4 regions of the Lysinibacillus sp. NPDC098008 genome follow, and region 1 is predicted to be linked to each of the others. Evidence: predicted binding sites of a transcription regulator. Region 1 holds the regulator's gene; each other region holds the start of a gene.
The links. Region 1 encodes LexA, which represses DNA repair genes until DNA is damaged. Its sites were predicted from a motif close to CGAACATATGTTCG; they were not measured.
Positions count from the first base shown of each region.

Region 2: a site for LexA is predicted at 2,108-2,121, ahead of ACIQVU_RS08985 (type IA DNA topoisomerase). Genes of this name have one in related genera too.
Region 3: a site for LexA is predicted at 1,237-1,250, ahead of ACIQVU_RS01985 (topoisomerase). Genes of this name have one in related genera too.
Region 4: a site for LexA is predicted at 2,867-2,880, ahead of uvrB (excinuclease ABC subunit UvrB). Genes of this name have one in related genera too.

Region 1 is NZ_JBIWBA010000003.1:5,429-9,452, forward strand. It holds gene ACIQVU_RS04725 (prepilin peptidase) at 1-489, shown strand, start outside; gene ACIQVU_RS04730 (gamma-glutamyl-gamma-aminobutyrate hydrolase family protein) at 524-1,246, shown strand; gene lexA (transcriptional repressor LexA) at 1,508-2,125, opposite strand; gene yneA (cell division suppressor protein YneA) at 2,293-2,607, shown strand; gene ACIQVU_RS04745 (YneB family resolvase-like protein) at 2,604-3,272, shown strand; gene def (peptide deformylase) at 3,288-3,866, opposite strand; gene ACIQVU_RS04755 (helix-turn-helix transcriptional regulator) at 3,859-4,024, opposite strand, start outside.
Region 2 is NZ_JBIWBA010000007.1:45,392-49,415, reverse strand. It holds gene nagZ (beta-N-acetylhexosaminidase) at 1-1,462, shown strand, start outside; gene ACIQVU_RS08990 (dihydrofolate reductase family protein) at 1,474-2,028, opposite strand; gene ACIQVU_RS08985 (type IA DNA topoisomerase) at 2,140-4,024, shown strand, end outside.
Region 3 is NZ_JBIWBA010000001.1:402,015-406,038, reverse strand. It holds partial or broken gene ACIQVU_RS01990 (vitamin B12-dependent ribonucleotide reductase) at 1-774, shown strand, start outside; gene ACIQVU_RS01985 (topoisomerase) at 1,300-1,683, shown strand; gene ACIQVU_RS01980 (hypothetical protein) at 2,436-2,720, shown strand; gene ACIQVU_RS01975 (serine/threonine protein kinase) at 3,186-3,857, shown strand.
Region 4 is NZ_JBIWBA010000002.1:451,910-455,933, reverse strand. It holds gene ACIQVU_RS04575 (competence protein ComK) at 1-440, shown strand, start outside; one part of gene prfB (peptide chain release factor 2) at 525-599, shown strand; one part of gene prfB (peptide chain release factor 2) at 601-1,629, shown strand; gene ACIQVU_RS04565 (competence protein ComK) at 1,671-2,180, opposite strand; gene ACIQVU_RS04560 (IDEAL domain-containing protein) at 2,407-2,649, shown strand; gene uvrB (excinuclease ABC subunit UvrB) at 2,954-4,024, shown strand, end outside.

The DNA of each region.
Region 1 (4,024 bases):
TTTGCTTATTGGCAGCTAGGCTGGGGGCTCGAATTGATTGTCGCATTATTATTTATTTCATTATTGATAATTATCGTTGTATCAGATTTTGCTTATATGCTAATTCCAGATAAGGTGCTGCTATTCTTTTTGCCTTTTCTTCTTATCGGGCGCATATTATCGCCCCTCACACCGTGGTGGGATTGCCTTGTAGGTGCTGTCGTTGGCTTTGGCATATTATATGGTATTGCCGTTGTGTCCAGAGGCGGTATGGGGGGAGGCGATATTAAATTATTCTTTTTAATTGGTCTTGCCCTTGGTACAATAAATGTACTGTTAACACTATTTTTAGCAGCCGTTATTGGTTTAGTTGTCGGGTTAGTAGTATTAGCAAAACGAAAACAAGGAAGAAAAACACCCATTCCATTTGGGCCATCGATTGCATTAGCAGCAATAATTGTTTATTTCTATGGTGACTCGTTTATACATTGGTATTTAGGGTTTTGGTAGTTGTTGAATCTTTCGTAAGTATGGAGGGGATTGGGTGAAGCCAATTATTGGTATTACAGCCTTTGTGGACGATAGTTTATCTTCACAGTTAAATGCTGCTTACAGTAAAAGTATTATTGAAGCAGGAGGTATCCCGCTAATTATTCCCATTGGCGTAGAGCAGGATGTAGCAGAAATATTAGCTCTTACAGATGGTTTATTGCTATCTGGAGGTCATGATATACATCCGTTCCTGTTTGGCGAAGATCCTTCACCAAACATAGGAAAAGTTCATCCCGCAAGAGATGCGGTAGAGGTAGCTTTAATTGAGGAAGCAATTACGCGGAAAATGCCTATTTTCGGTATTTGTCGTGGCTTACAAATATTAAATGTTGCGCTAGGTGGCACATTGTATCAAGATATTGATAGCGACTATGCTGGTACAAAGCTGTTACAGCATGCGCAACAATCAGATCGAATGGTGGCAACGCATTATGTGCAAATTGCGGCTAATAATTTATTAATGGATATAATAGGGCAGGAAAAAATCGCTGTTAATTCATTGCATCATCAGGCTGTAAAGATACTAGCCGATAACTGTCAAGCAGCGGCACTATCAAGTGATGGTATTGTTGAAGCGATGGTGTACAAGGAGCTACCATTTTGTTTAGCTGTGCAGTGGCATCCAGAGGAACTAGCTACTGTAGGAGATCAGCATGCGTTAAAGCTATTCTCAGCATTTATTGAGGCGAGTTTGAAATTTAAGAAACATATGTAGGGTTGTAGGCAAAAGCTATTGAGAAGTTCGCTCTCGCTGGCTTTTGCTTCTTTTATATGCAACCGCAAAGACATACTTAATGCTGGCTTCGATTTATAGTAGCGATACATCATATTGGCTGTAATTTCTTGAATGATTAGTTTGACGCATGGAGCGAATAGCGGTTACTCTCGCAGGAACATTCACCTATAAAAATAAAAAGAGGACATGCTCAGCAAAGAAATGCATAATCCTCAAAAAATTTATGTGTATTTTAAAATATTAATGAACACGGCGATAAAGACCTACAACTTGTCCTAAAATGGAAACTTGATCAACGATAATTGGTTCCATTGTTGAGTTTTCAGGCTGTAAACGGAAATGATTTTTTTCTTTGAAGAAACGCTTGACAGTTGCCTCATCCTCATCTGTCATGGCTACAACAATATCTCCATTATCAGCAGTTGACCTTTGCTTGACAATGACTAAGTCCCCATCTAAAATACCTGCTTCAATCATGGATTCACCCATAATCTCTAACATAAATAATTGATCCTCACTTGTGCCATAGGCATCTGGTAATGGGAAGTATTCTTCGATATTTTCAATCGCTGTAATAGGAGAACCAGCTGTAACTTTCCCGACAAGCGGCACATGAATAACATGTTGCTTTTGAACGGATTCCTCTGGCTCTAAAATTTCAATTGCGCGTGGCTTTGTAGGGTCACGGCGAATAAGACCCTTTTGCTCTAACCGAGCTAAATGACCATGAACCGTTGAGCTTGAAGCAAGTCCAACTGCTTCCCCAATTTCACGTACTGATGGTGGATAACCCTTAGTTCGTACTTCTTCTTTAATGAAAGCTAAAATATCCTCTTGTCTTTTTGAAACTTTTTTCATATTGCTCACCTCTTTTTTCTAATATTATTCTTCTTATTTGTTAGTATAACAGAATACGAACATGTATGCAAACATAGGTTCGAAAAAAGTGTTTGACAAAAACGTTTGTTCGTTTTATTATAAGAACATACATTCCGAACAAACATTCTAGAAAAGGGGTAATGACTATGATTTGGTTAAAGAAAAATACGCATATCTCAATTTTAGTAGGAACTTGTTTACTGTTTGCAGCATACCTTTACATTACTGATCCAGGAGATATACGTTACGCAGAAATTCAGGTTGAGCATGGAGATAGCTTATGGTCGTTAGCAGAACAATATCGTGGTAAAATGAGTACAGATGATTGGATTAAGCTTGTAAAAGTAGAAAATGAACTACTAGATATTAAAATTGTAGCTGGTAAATCATTAGTAATACCTGTACTGGATGATCAAGCCAATCGCATCAAAACAATTGAAATTGCGAGAAATGAACAATGAGAAATAATCAACTATCAGCCGTTGTCTATTGTCGTGTGAGCACTGAGAAAGAAACACAAAGCTCCTCTTTAGAGCGTCAGCAGGAAGAACTGCAATGCTATGCAAGGGAGCAGGGCTATGAGGTAAAGGGCGTTTTTCAGGATAAGCATAGTGGCTATGATGTGGAACGAGAAGGCTTGCTTGAAATGCTGGATTTTATTAAAGAAAAGAATATTAATGCTCTTTTTGTACAAGATGAAACACGCTTAGGTCGTGGCAATGCAAGAATGGCGGTGCTACATTTATTGCAAAAATCAGCAACAAATGTGTTTTCTATGCGGGATGCAGGACCTGTTCAGCTAAATGAAATGGATACGATGTTGCTTGAGATTTTAGCGATTGTCGAGGAGTACCAGCGCAGAATTCATAATGCTAAAATTCGTCGTGGTATGCGACGGGCTGTGGAAAATGGCTATCGTCCTGAAAATAACTTATCCAATCGTGGGAATCCATACGGGCAGGAGCGTAAGGAGCTACCAGTCGAAGAAATTATTAATTTGCGTAAGCGTGGATTTACCTTTGAGGAAATTTCAATCACATTGAAGGGATTGGGCTTTGAAGTAAGTAAAGCAACTGTTCATCGCCGATTCCAAGAATATCAAGAAGGATTAGCAGGCAACTCATAAGCCCGCTAATCCTTTTTAATATAAGCTTTCAATTATCACATTATCTGGTAGCTTAAATGGATTTTCTTTATTGATTCTGTCATAAAACATAATGCCGTTTAAATGATCCATTTCATGTTGGACAACAATAGCACCATATCCTTGTAACGACATAATGAATTCTTGCCCGTGTATATCATAGGCTTTTACTTTAATTCGCTCATAGCGCGGTACAAAACCATGAACAGGTCGATTGACAGAGAGGCAGCCTTCTCCTTCAGGTAAGTAAATCATATTTACTGAATGACTGATAATTTTAGGGTTGATAAACATCATTTCCTGCCTTTGTTCATGGTCATTAAACAGTACAGCAAACATTCGTTTATCCAGTCCGATTTGATTCGCAGATAGCCCACTCCCTGGCCGTAATTTGTACTTTTTCGCCAGCATGGGGTCTTGGCTATTTTGTAAATACTGCAGCATGGATAATAAAATATCTTGATCCTCTTTTGTAACAGGTATTGTCACCTCAGCCGTTTTTTTGCGTAATAAAGGCGAGTCCTCTTTCACAAAATCTTTCATTGTTATCATATATGCTGGATGAAATTTAGTCATAAATAAATACCTCGTCAATTCGACTATTTAATACTTTAGCGATTTTAAAGGCTAATTCAAGAGTAGGGTCATACTTATCGTTTTCTATACAGTTAATGGTTTGTCGAACAACACCACATTGCTGTGCAAGGTCTGCCTGTGTTAATCCTAATTTTGTT
Region 2 (4,024 bases), on a different contig from region 1:
GCCATTTGTAGTGGGCGAGGCACAGAAAAAAGCCGTTTATCAGCAATGGGGAGAGCCTCAGCAAGTAGCACAAGCAGCAGGTGGCGAGTATGAGGAGTATGTCGATCAGCAGGTCACAATTGGCTATCAAGGAACACGTGCCTTTGATATTCGCTCCTTTCAAGCCGATATACAAGCCATTGATCTAGCAGCAATTCAGCAAACAATGGGTGAGCCTGATGAAGTCCGCTTTTATCAGGATGATACAGCAGATCAAATCATTTTAGTTTATCAGGTAACGGACATATACCAGCTAAAATGGATTTTGCCAAAGCCAACAGATGCCAATGCAAATCCTGTTGTCCATCATATTTCTGTTTATACAGCATTAGAGGAGGATATTGTGGAGCAGATGAGCTTAGATGAAAAAGTTGGTCAAATGCTATTTGCAGGTGTGTCAGGTACAGCACTTCAGCAGGACACAATAAACCTGATTCATCAGTTGAAAGTGGGCGGGCTTATTTTCTATGCCAATAATCTAGCAACGCCTGAGCAAACAGTAGCACTAATCAATGCTATAAAGACTGAAAATGCCTCTAATCGTTTCCCGTTGTTTATTGGCACAGATCAGGAGGGCGGTGCTGTCACAAGGCTACCAGGTGGTCTGACAAACCTCCCAACCAATCAAAAAATTGGGGAGGTTAATGAAGCGCAATTTTCCTATGAGATTGGTCAATTGCTAGGGAAGCAATTACAGGCATTTGGCTTTAATCTTAATTTTGCTCCTGTGCTTGATGTTAACAGTAATCCCAATAACCCGATTATTGGCAATCGTGCGTTTGCAAGTGAGCCTGCTATTGTGAGTAAGCTAGGGATTCAAACAATGAAGGGGCTAGCAGCGCAGCAGGTGATTCCAGTGGTGAAGCATTTCCCGGGACATGGTGATACAGCGGTGGATTCTCATTTAGCATTGCCCAAGGTGACAAAAAGCTTGGCAGACCTACAGCAGCTAGAGCTTATCCCATTTAAGACCGCCATTGAGAATGGTGCGGATGTGGTCATGGTGGCACATATATTATTGTCAGAGCTTGATGCTCAGTATCCTTCCTCGATGTCAACGGACATTATTACAGGCATTTTACGCAATCAGCTTGGCTTTGATGGTGTTGTGATGACAGATGATATGACCATGAAGGCAATTACCAATCATTTTGATATGAGGCAGGCGGCAGTGAATGCTGTGAAGGCAGGCAATGATATTGTGTTAATTGCCCATGAGTATGGCAATGTGCAGGTGGCTATAGAGGCAATAAAGGCGGCTGTTGCTAATGGTGAGCTCACTGAGGAGCGCATTGATGACAGTGTACGTAGAATTATTCAGCTCAAGCAAAAATATGGGCTCAGCAATAACCAAGCAGCACCAGTTGATATTAATAAGCTTAATACAGCGATTAATCATGTTTTAAATACGTATATGAAATAGTAGAGGGGGGACTAAACATCCCCCTTTTGATAAATAAGCTGCACAACACCAGAGGAAAATGCTTTTGTTTGGATAAGCGTTAGCTGAAGTCGCTCCGTAATATTTGTAAATAATGGCTTGCCTTCACCTAAGACAACAGGGTGAACAGAGAGGCGAAATTCATCGATAAGCCCTAAATTAATAAATGTTGTAATCAAACTTGCCCCACCATAAAGCCAAATATTTTTGCCCTGCTTTTGTTTAAGCTTGAACATTTCCTCGGCAATATTTTCGTGAATAAGGGTAACATTATGATGCTGGTCTTGCAGTGTGCTGGAAAAGACGTACTTGCCTTTGCTATGAATAAGTGACCAAAATTGTTTGTCTTCCTCATTATTAGTATCAGGTGTATATTGCCCCCATGCCTCATAGCTTTTTCTGCCATATAAAATCGTATCAATCTCATGTAAAAAGCTTGTAAATTCCATATCAGGCTCCATAATACACCAATCCACTTCGCCATTTTTACCTTCAATAAAGCCATCTAATGTAACCGCTAAATCTAATATGATTTTTCTATCTGCCATAGTTACGTTCCTTTCAATTTTAATCTAGCATTCATCATAACAGCTCCTTTGAAACATTGCGAATTTCTTAGTATAATAAAGAACAAACATTCGGGTAAGGAGCGGTCATTCATGAAATTTATTTTAGCGGAGAAGCCCTCTGTTGCGAAAAATATTGCAGATGCCTTGCATATTAAAAAGAAGCAGGACGGCTTCTTTGAGGGCAATGGCTATATTATTTCGTGGGCTTTTGGGCATCTTTTACAGCTTTATGATGCGAAGGACTATGATTCAAAAATGGCAAAATGGCAGATGGAGAACTTTCCATTTATGCCAGAGCACTTTCGCTACAAGGTGAAAATGGATGCGAAAAAGCGTGGTAAGGAGGATGCGGGCGCAAGAAAGCAATTACAAATTATTCAACGCCTAATTAATCGTTCAGATGTACAGATGATTATTTCAGCCTGTGATTTTGATCGTGAGGGGCAAATTATTGGAGATAGTATTATTTATCAGCTAAATCGCCAAAAGCCTGTGTACCGTTTGCTATTAAATGAATGGACAGCGGATGAGGTGCGTAAAGGGCTGGCGACGATCAAGCCGAATAGTGAATTAAAGCCATTGCAGGATGCAGGGGTAAGCCGTCAATGGGCGGACTGGCTGATTGGCATTAACTTAACATCTGTTGCGACATTAAAATATCAGCAAGGCACAGGTAAAGCGTTAAACATTGGGCGTGTGCTTTTGCCTACATTAAAAATCATTTATGATCGCGATCAGGAAATCGAACGCTTTGTCCCTGAGGACTATTTTAAATTAGCCGCACAATTTAGCACCGAGGATGGGCGAGCCTATGAGGGCATTTATTATGAAAATAAGGTCGATAGGTTTAAAAATAGAGAGGATTTAGAGCGTATTGAGCAGGCGCTTGATCAGCAGCAAGCCATGATTGTGGATAAAAAGGTAGAGCGTAAAAAGGAATATCCACCAATGCTCTTTAATTTATCGAATTTACAGGGCTTTATTACAAGTAAATATAAGGGCTGGACATCTGATAAGGTGCTTAAAGTGGCACAAACACTTTATGAGAAAAAGTATATTACGTATCCTCGTACAGCCAGCGTCGTGTTAGAGGAAAGCTTAGTGGAGAAAACCGCTAACGTGCTGGAGCGTCTAAAAGCAGGCTTACCGTATGAGCATGAGATTCAGTTTACAAAGAACAAGCGAATTTTTGACAATGCAAAAGTGGAAAGCCATAGTGCTATTATTCCTACATATGTGCTACCGAAATCATTAGCAACAGATGAGGCAATTGTTTATCAGGCTATTAAAAACCGTTTTATGATGCAGTTTATGCCTGTTGCAGAATATGAGGAAACACGTATTACAACGAAGGTGCAGGAGATACCGGGAATTTTTGCGACAAAGGGGAGGGTGCAATTAGTAGAGGGCTGGAAAAAGGTTGAAGCCATTGCCTCAACGGATATTATTTTGCCACTTGTGCATGTTAATGAGCCTGTTCATATTACGGAGCATCAAATTACCAAGCATGTAACAACACCACCTAAGCGCCATAGCGAAAAAACATTGCTGCGTGTAATGGAAACATGTGGAAAGGGTGTGGATGACCCTGATACAATGGCGGCTATTTTAAGCGGCTATAGTATTGGCACACCTGCTACACGCGCCGAAACGATTAAAAAGCTGCTGACGGTTGGCTATATCACTATGGACAATAAAAGCTTAGTATGCACAGAGCTTGGGCGCAATTTAGTGGAAACCTTTCCTGTGAAAGATTTATTTGATTTAGAATTTACAGGACGGCTAGAAAAAACATTGGCTGACATTGAAAAAAGAAGATATTCCAAAGAGCAGTTTTTACACTTTATTTGCCAATTTACGGTTCAAGCTGTGCATACCATTAAAAGCAGCGAGGATGTGCTATTAACGAAGGTCACACGTACAAAGAAAAAATTTGAGGCAGTTGGCAAATGCCCTCTATGCGGCCATCAGGTCA
Region 3 (4,024 bases), on a different contig from region 1:
AGCTTCCCATTCTTAGTAGGTGCTACAGACGAAGAAACAGCTCGCTTACGCAAAGCCTTCACAGAAACAGGCTTTATGCAAAAAATGCCTGTTCATATCAAGGAGCAAATTTTAGCAACGGGTATCCGTAATTCACATTTATTAACGGTTGCGCCAACTGGATCAACAGGCACAATGGTGGGAGTAGCAACAGGTCTTGAGCCATACTTCTCCTTCACATATTACCGTTCTGGTCGTCTAGGTAAATTTATTGAAGTAAAAGCTGAAATTGTCCAAGAGTATTTAGAGCGTCATCCAGAAGCAAATGAACAGGAGCTTCCTGAATGGTTTGTGACAGCGATGGAGCTGAAGCCAGAAGCACATGCGGATGTTCAATGTATTATTCAAAAATGGATTGACTCATCTATCTCTAAAACAGTGAACGCACCAAAAGGCTATACAGTAGAGCAAGTGGAAAAAGTTTATGAGCGACTATATAAAGGTGGCGCTAAAGGCGGTACGGTTTATGTAGATGGTAGCCGCGATTCACAAGTTCTAACACTAAAAGCGGAAGAAAATGATATGGATCAATTATCATTTGAAGAGGAATTAGTGGAGGAGCATACAACACGTCCAGTTGTTTTAGTCGACACAATTCAAGCATTAGAATCCACAACAGTAATTGGCTCAGACGTAGGAAATACATGCCCAGTTTGTCGTAAAGGTACAGTCGAAGAAATGGGTGGCTGTAACACATGTACAAACTGTGGTGCACAGTTAAAATGTGGTCTGTAAAATAGTAAAGAATGTCTATTTGTAGAATTGAAATAAAGTCGTAGCGTTTTACCCCTTTAGATTATAGTTGTCTAAAGGGGTGTTTTTATGTCCAAAAGAGCAAGAACATCATAAGTTGAGAATAGAAAAATGAAAAACAAAACTTAGAAATGCTAAAGTGAAAATAAGCAAAGTACCTATTTTAGGCATCGACCAGTTAGTTTAGCTGAATTTCAAAACGTGCCATCTATTGGTAATAAATTAGAGCCGTATATAAGTCTAAAGATGAAGGGAGCTATGTTGTGTGAATATGCAATAACAATGGGATTTTAATCTTACCAGTTGAATGAATAAAGGTATGTAAAACTGTAGTATAAATGCAAGACAACTTCTTAAGTTACTGATTACAGAAAGCAGCTAAAACTTAGTAAATATTGATGATGAGGAAATGTTACAAGGAAACTTAGTGATATAAAGTATCGTCAAACTTATGTATGGAAAATTATTGCGGAATATGCACTTTATTGTTGAAAGGGGAAATTAGAAATGATGAAAAAAGCTATAATTTCAGGAGTTGTATGTTCAATTTTGTTAGTTGGGTGTAATGGAAACGAGAACGAAGAACAAGTTCAAGTATTAGAAAGCGAACAAGGCATAGTAGAGGATGAGCAGGGAAATTTATTATCAGAATTAAAAAATGACATCATAGTATCTATTACAGAACAAACGGAACTTGATAGTGAGTCAATAGCAATAATGTTAGGTGGTAATATTGAAGATATTTCTGTATCAGTAAGTTTCCCGAAGGATGTAAAAGTTGATAATACAATGATTCAACAAATAGTTAAAGATTCTATTAAGAATGCTTCTAAAACAGCAAACGTAACAATTCGCGAAGAAAATATAACAGTAAACATTGAGAAATATTAACGGAGAAGTTCTTAAAGGATGCTATTAACCCTTAAAAGTCCAGTTGCTTTATAAGGTTGAAAAAATGTACTTAAACAAACGGGGATTTTAGTAAAACAAGGATTTATAGAGAATCTAAAAAGAAGCAAAAACGCTCTAGCAATGTCCCCCGTTATTAACGTTCATTGGCAATCAAATTCAATTTGATGAAATAGGAGCAGGTGCGTTAACCGTTGCTAATGCAAATGGATGTGGAGTTTTGATCATCCATTCAAGACAGGTTCACAATGTTCATCAGTTAGTAAGTAAAGGAGAGAAAAACAAAGGTGTCTGTGTTCCTACTGGCAAAAATACTTGGCGGTCTTGGATTTGTGTTGATGCTAATCAAAATTTTATTCTTTACAACAGAGAAGAAGGAAAGTGAAAAGTATCTAATTTACACACTTTTTCTTCTTATTTTTTCTAACATTTGCATCTGGGTTGTTGCAGCAGCTAATTCCTAAAGGAAAAAGGTGGAACCGTTAATATAATATGTACCCTATAAGATAGCTACTTTCAAAAAGGTCATCTTACAGGGTATTTTTGTTTATCGCCTGCAATATACAGACAGCAGCTTCAACAAGTTGCCTAACTTTTTTTAATGGAGGGTACATTTTAAACAAGGAACGTCCTTTAATGATCAGTCTAAATTTCGCAATAAGATAACTGGACCTTTTAATATAAATTTGTAGATAAATGTTAATCTTAAATAAAAATATAATGGAGGTATAATGATGTGGTTAATATTAGGATGTATTGCCATAGTAGCAACTTTTATAAATCTTTATATGTATAAAACAGGAAAAGATTATAAACTTGCGATGGCAATGGGATTATCATTTACAGCATTGACACTCTGTGCAGAATATAGCCTTGTATCTCGGTGGGTAAAAGTGGAGGATTGGTCAGCTTTAGGGGATGTAGTACCTAGTATGGAAAAGGCATTATGGTTTTTGGCAATTGTTTCTATCTTACTAAATATAGCTCCTATACTGTTAGAACTAAAAAATAAAAAATAATTACGTATTGTCGTATTATTTCTATTTTGTGGGATAGCCATTGTCAAAAATATGCTTCTTGATTCATTTGTCCTGCCAACTCTATTATTTGTGCCAAGGCTGGCTAACACATCATCGTCTTTATCAACTGATAGGTGAATCACGTTCCACCCAACTTGTGCGTCCTTTACTACATCAAAGGCATTTTCAATGAAAATTCCAAATAAAATGACAAAGTCATGATGATCTCGGTTAGGTGGAAATGTTATGAAGCGACCTTCACATTCATAAATAAGAGAAGGAATTTCAATAACGTATCTGGTTAGTTTAAGAGCAAATGGATGTTATACTTTGTTTAGGAGGTATGCAACATAATAATGCAAATAGTGCTCCCTAATCCTTTACAGGTGTGCCAGTTATATAGAAGCTCTATTATAGTAATTGGATAGTGTAGTTTTCTTCAATGCTAATGACGGGAGAGATAATATGGAAAATGACTGGGACAAAGCTATAGGTTCTCTTTCTAAAATTAAAGTTTTTTCAAATCCAAATAACGAGCCAGTAACCATAAGTGGTGAAGCTGATGATTTAAAGTGTATTGGTGTCGGGACAGATGCGGCTGTTTTTCAAGCTCTTTCTGCCCCAGCTTATGCATTTAAAATATATGCTAAGGACAAAGTACACAAAGTACAAGTTGAAGCAGATGTTTATCAACTATTAGAGGGCTCACCTTTTTTCCCAACATGCTTTGCTTCATCTGACGAATATCTCGTTTTAAGTTATGAAGAAGGAAAAACACTCTTTGACTGCATTTTACAAGGTGTTCACATTCCTGAACAGGTTGTAAAAGAAGTGGAGGATGCAAGAGAATATATACGGAATAAGGGCCTAAATCCCCGTGATATTCATTTAAAAAATATTTTACTACAAAACGGGAAAACGAAAATAATTGATGTTTCTGAATATATATTACAAGGTAATGATTGTCGATGGGAGCATTTAAAAAAAGGCTATGAGCAATACTATCATTTAATAGATGGAATTCCTGTGCCGTTTTGGTTAGTAGAAACGATTCGAAAGTGGTATAACCAGCGGGGAAGGAATTCTTCATATGAAGAGTTTACAAAAAATATGTTAAAATTTTTGTATAAAAAATAATAGATTAGGAAGCTACAGCCTGCAAAAGCCCACTGATGGAAGATTCACTAAGTGCTTTTACTTATAATGAAATTTGATGAAAATCATCTCAGCTCTAAAATTTTATAGAGGTGAGATGATTTTTTGTTTGGAAATTTCTATATTGCATTACCGGTGGAACAATTAAG
Region 4 (4,024 bases), on a different contig from region 1:
ATAATGAATATATATCCCAACTAGCACCAACGAAGTTAATAGACTTTAATTTACGCTATTTTGGTTCTAGTTTAAGAGGCGCTTTTGATGGCTCAAAAATGGTTTTAGGCAAGCTCAATAAAAATCCAATTGTCATTCATGAGCGCTGTAATATATTATGGTTCCCAAGTAAGTCACCCTTACATCCTCAATGTATATGGTTTGCTGTGCATCATATTGATGATTATATAGCTGTGGATAAAAAAAGAACAAAGGTTATTTTTATGAACGGTATGGATATTACAGTGGATATTAGTGTGAGGGCGCTGGAGTACCGTATTCAACGGGCTTTTTTATTAAAGTATAAATTGGAGAAGCGCACAAAGCATTTACTTGTACAATATGATCGCGCGAAAATATTTCAGCGCTTAGCATTTAATATGTTTGAGGATGAAGTATAGTAGTAGGTTTTCCTTTGTAAAAACGTTATAATAAAAAGATACAAGGCTTATATGCTTTATTACTAACGTTCGGAGGATTTAACAATGATTGAATTAGCAGATGTACGTAATGTGTTAGACACTACAGCCAAAAAATTGGCGGACTTTAGGGGGTCTCTTTGACTTAGAAAACAAAGAGGCACGTATTCAAGAGCTAGATGAAATGATGCTAGAGCCAGGCTTTTGGGATGACCAACAAGGTGCACAAGTAATCATTAATGAAGGAAATGGCTTAAAGGCAATTGTCAATGAATATAAAGATTTAGTGGAAACACATGAAAATTTAGATATGACACTAGAGCTTTTACGTGAAGAACCGGATGAAGAATTACAGGAAGAGCTAGGCAAAGAGCTAGCAGAATTCCAACAAAAAATGGCTGATTTCGAGCTACAATTACTGCTAAGTGGACCATACGATCAAAACAATGCTATTTTAGAGCTACATCCTGGTGCAGGTGGTACAGAGTCACAGGACTGGGGCTCTATGCTATTACGTATGTATACTCGCTGGGCAGAAAAGCGTGGCTTTAAAGTAGAAACAGTGGATTACCTCCCTGGCGATGAGGCGGGGATTAAATCCGTCACATTATCGATTAAAGGTCATAATGCTTTCGGTTATTTACAGGCTGAAAAAGGTGTGCATCGACTCGTGCGTATTTCACCATTCGATTCATCTGGCCGCCGCCATACATCATTTGTTTCCTGCGATGTTATGCCAGAGTTTGATGACAATATTGAAATTGATATTCGCACAGAGGATTTAAAAATTGATACGTATCGTGCAACAGGTGCAGGTGGTCAGCATATTAATACAACAGATTCAGCTGTTCGTATTACACATATTCCGACTGGTACAATTGTGCAATGTCAGGCAGAGCGTTCACAGATTAAAAACCGTGAAAAGGCGATGACGATGTTAAAAGGAAAATTGTATCAATTAGAATTAGAAAAACAGCAGGCACAGCTTGATGAAATTCGCGGTGAGCAAAAGGAAATTGGCTGGGGCTCGCAAATTCGCTCTTATGTATTCCATCCATATTCAATGGTGAAGGACCACCGTACAAATGAAGAAACAGGTAATGTTGGTGCGGTGATGGATGGCGATATAGATCCATTCATTAATGCTTATTTACGTTCAAAGATTAACTAATATGTATTCCCCCAAGAGAGAGTCTTGGGGGATTTTTTATGTTAAAAGGGTGGGGAATATGGTGCATCCTGACTAAGCTGTTTTCGTTCATTCATATAATGCTTGTATAACATGGATGCATTGACAAATTGTTTGCTAATGGAAGCATATTGAATAGGAAGCTCAATCTGTATATCGTTTTTGAGTGTCACAATACAGCCAGCTTTACTAGGGGTAATATTAGTAATGGCATGAAGACCAATCCATATATTATGGATGGAGTTTGGTGAATAGGTTGGTAGAAAAATACATGGATAGCCGTAATCAAAGGCAACAGCAATCGGTAGCTTATGTTGATTGCCAAAAAAGCGCTTGGCTGATTGTTTTGCAGCTTCATAGGTTGTGCCTAATGAAATACAAGATTTTCGAAGGACATGTAATGGCTTACGTGTCACGATCAGCTCATTATGTTTATCAATTACATGTGTGAAAATTTTAGAGTTGTGTTGAATTGGTTGTAGCACATACGTATTGAAGGATACTAAATAGCGATTTACATAATTTTGTGCCATATGAAAAATGCCTCCTTTTTCTATTGATAGCTGTAGTATAGGTAATAAAATAAATTCTAGAAAATATCAATAAAGATGAGAATTGCTTAAGAAATAGCGAAATTGCTTAGAGAATTTGCTACAAATAGCGCGAGATTAATAGTCAATCCAAGTTATTTTCGAGTCTTAAGCATTGCATTTTTATTTCAATTTTCATATAATTTAGAAAAGGATCGAGGTGAGATCGTTGGATAAATATTATTCGTACACAGATTTTCTAAAAGCCGTTGGTCAGTCGAAAAAAGTTGATGAGGCAGAGAAATTATTAAACGAGATTTATTTAGATTTATTTTTAAATCGTATCCAGCGTATGCATCGTCAAGAGCAGCTCATGGTTCTAATCGATAGAGCACTCGATGAAAAAGATGAAAACGCATTTTATCGCTACGCAGCCGAACTAAATTCTTTGCAGCAAACAGAGGATGAATAATAAGATTGCCCCGTTCTCCATGAATAGTGGAGAGCGGGATTTTTTTGTTTAACCGTTAAGGGCATTCGCTCAAAAATGATAGAGAACTGCTCAAAAGTAGTGTCACCTGCTTAAAATAGAAGCTTGAAAGTTAGCGGAAACGGCTATGATAAGAGTAAAAGACTTCATTGGTTTCGCAGTTATTATGTATAAATTTTAGGGGTAGAAAAAAGTTTTACAAACATTCGTTCGTTAAATGTTCGAAATTTTACGAGTGCTATGCTAAAATATATGTACAAATTGGAAGGAAAGGACGGGGACATGTGTGCAAACATTTGATTTACAAGCGCCATATCAGCCTAGCGGAGATCAACCACAGGCAATTGCTGAATTAGTGGAGGGTGTAAAGGCAGGTAAGCGTCATCAAACATTACTTGGTGCGACAGGTACTGGTAAAACATTTACAATTTCGAATGTTATTCAACAAGTAAAAAAACCAACGCTTATTATGGCACATAATAAAACACTCGCAGGCCAGCTATATAGCGAGTTTAAAGAATTCTTCCCAAATAACGCCGTTGAATATTTTGTCAGCTATTATGATTACTATCAACCAGAAGCCTATGTACCACAGACAGATACCTATATAGAAAAAGACTCTAGCATTAATGATGAAATTGATAAGCTGCGTCACTCTGCAACTTCAGCATTATTTGAGCGTGAGGATGTCATTATTATTGCATCTGTGTCCTGCATTTATGGTTTAGGTTCACCAGAGGAATATCGCGAAATGGTGGTATCGATTCGCACAGGTATGGAAATTGAACGTAATCAGCTATTGCGTAAGCTCGTTGATGTGCAATATGAGCGTAATGATGTAAGTTTTACACGCGGAACATTTCGGGTACGGGGAGATGTAGTGGAAATATTCCCAGCATCGCGTGATGAGCATTGTATCCGTGTAGAATTTTTCGGAGATGAAATTGATCGTATTCGTGAGGTAGATGCCTTAACAGGAGAAATTTTATCAGATCGAGATCATGTGGCAATTTTCCCAGCATCCCACTTCGTAACGCGAGAGGAAAAAATGCGAAAAGCGATTGAAAACATTGAAAAAGAGCTAGAGGAACGTTTGGCACTATTGCGGGCTGAAGATAAATTGCTAGAGGCACAGCGTTTAGAGCAGCGTACACGTTATGATTTAGAGATGATGCGTGAAATGGGCTTTTGCTCAGGTATTGAGAACTATTCTCGTCATTTAACATTGCGTGAAGCAGGTGCAACACCCTATACATTGTTAGATTATTTCCCTGATGATTTTTTACTTGTTGTGGATGAAAGCCATGTAACACTTCCTCAAGTACGAGGCATGTACAACGGTGACCAAGCACGTAAA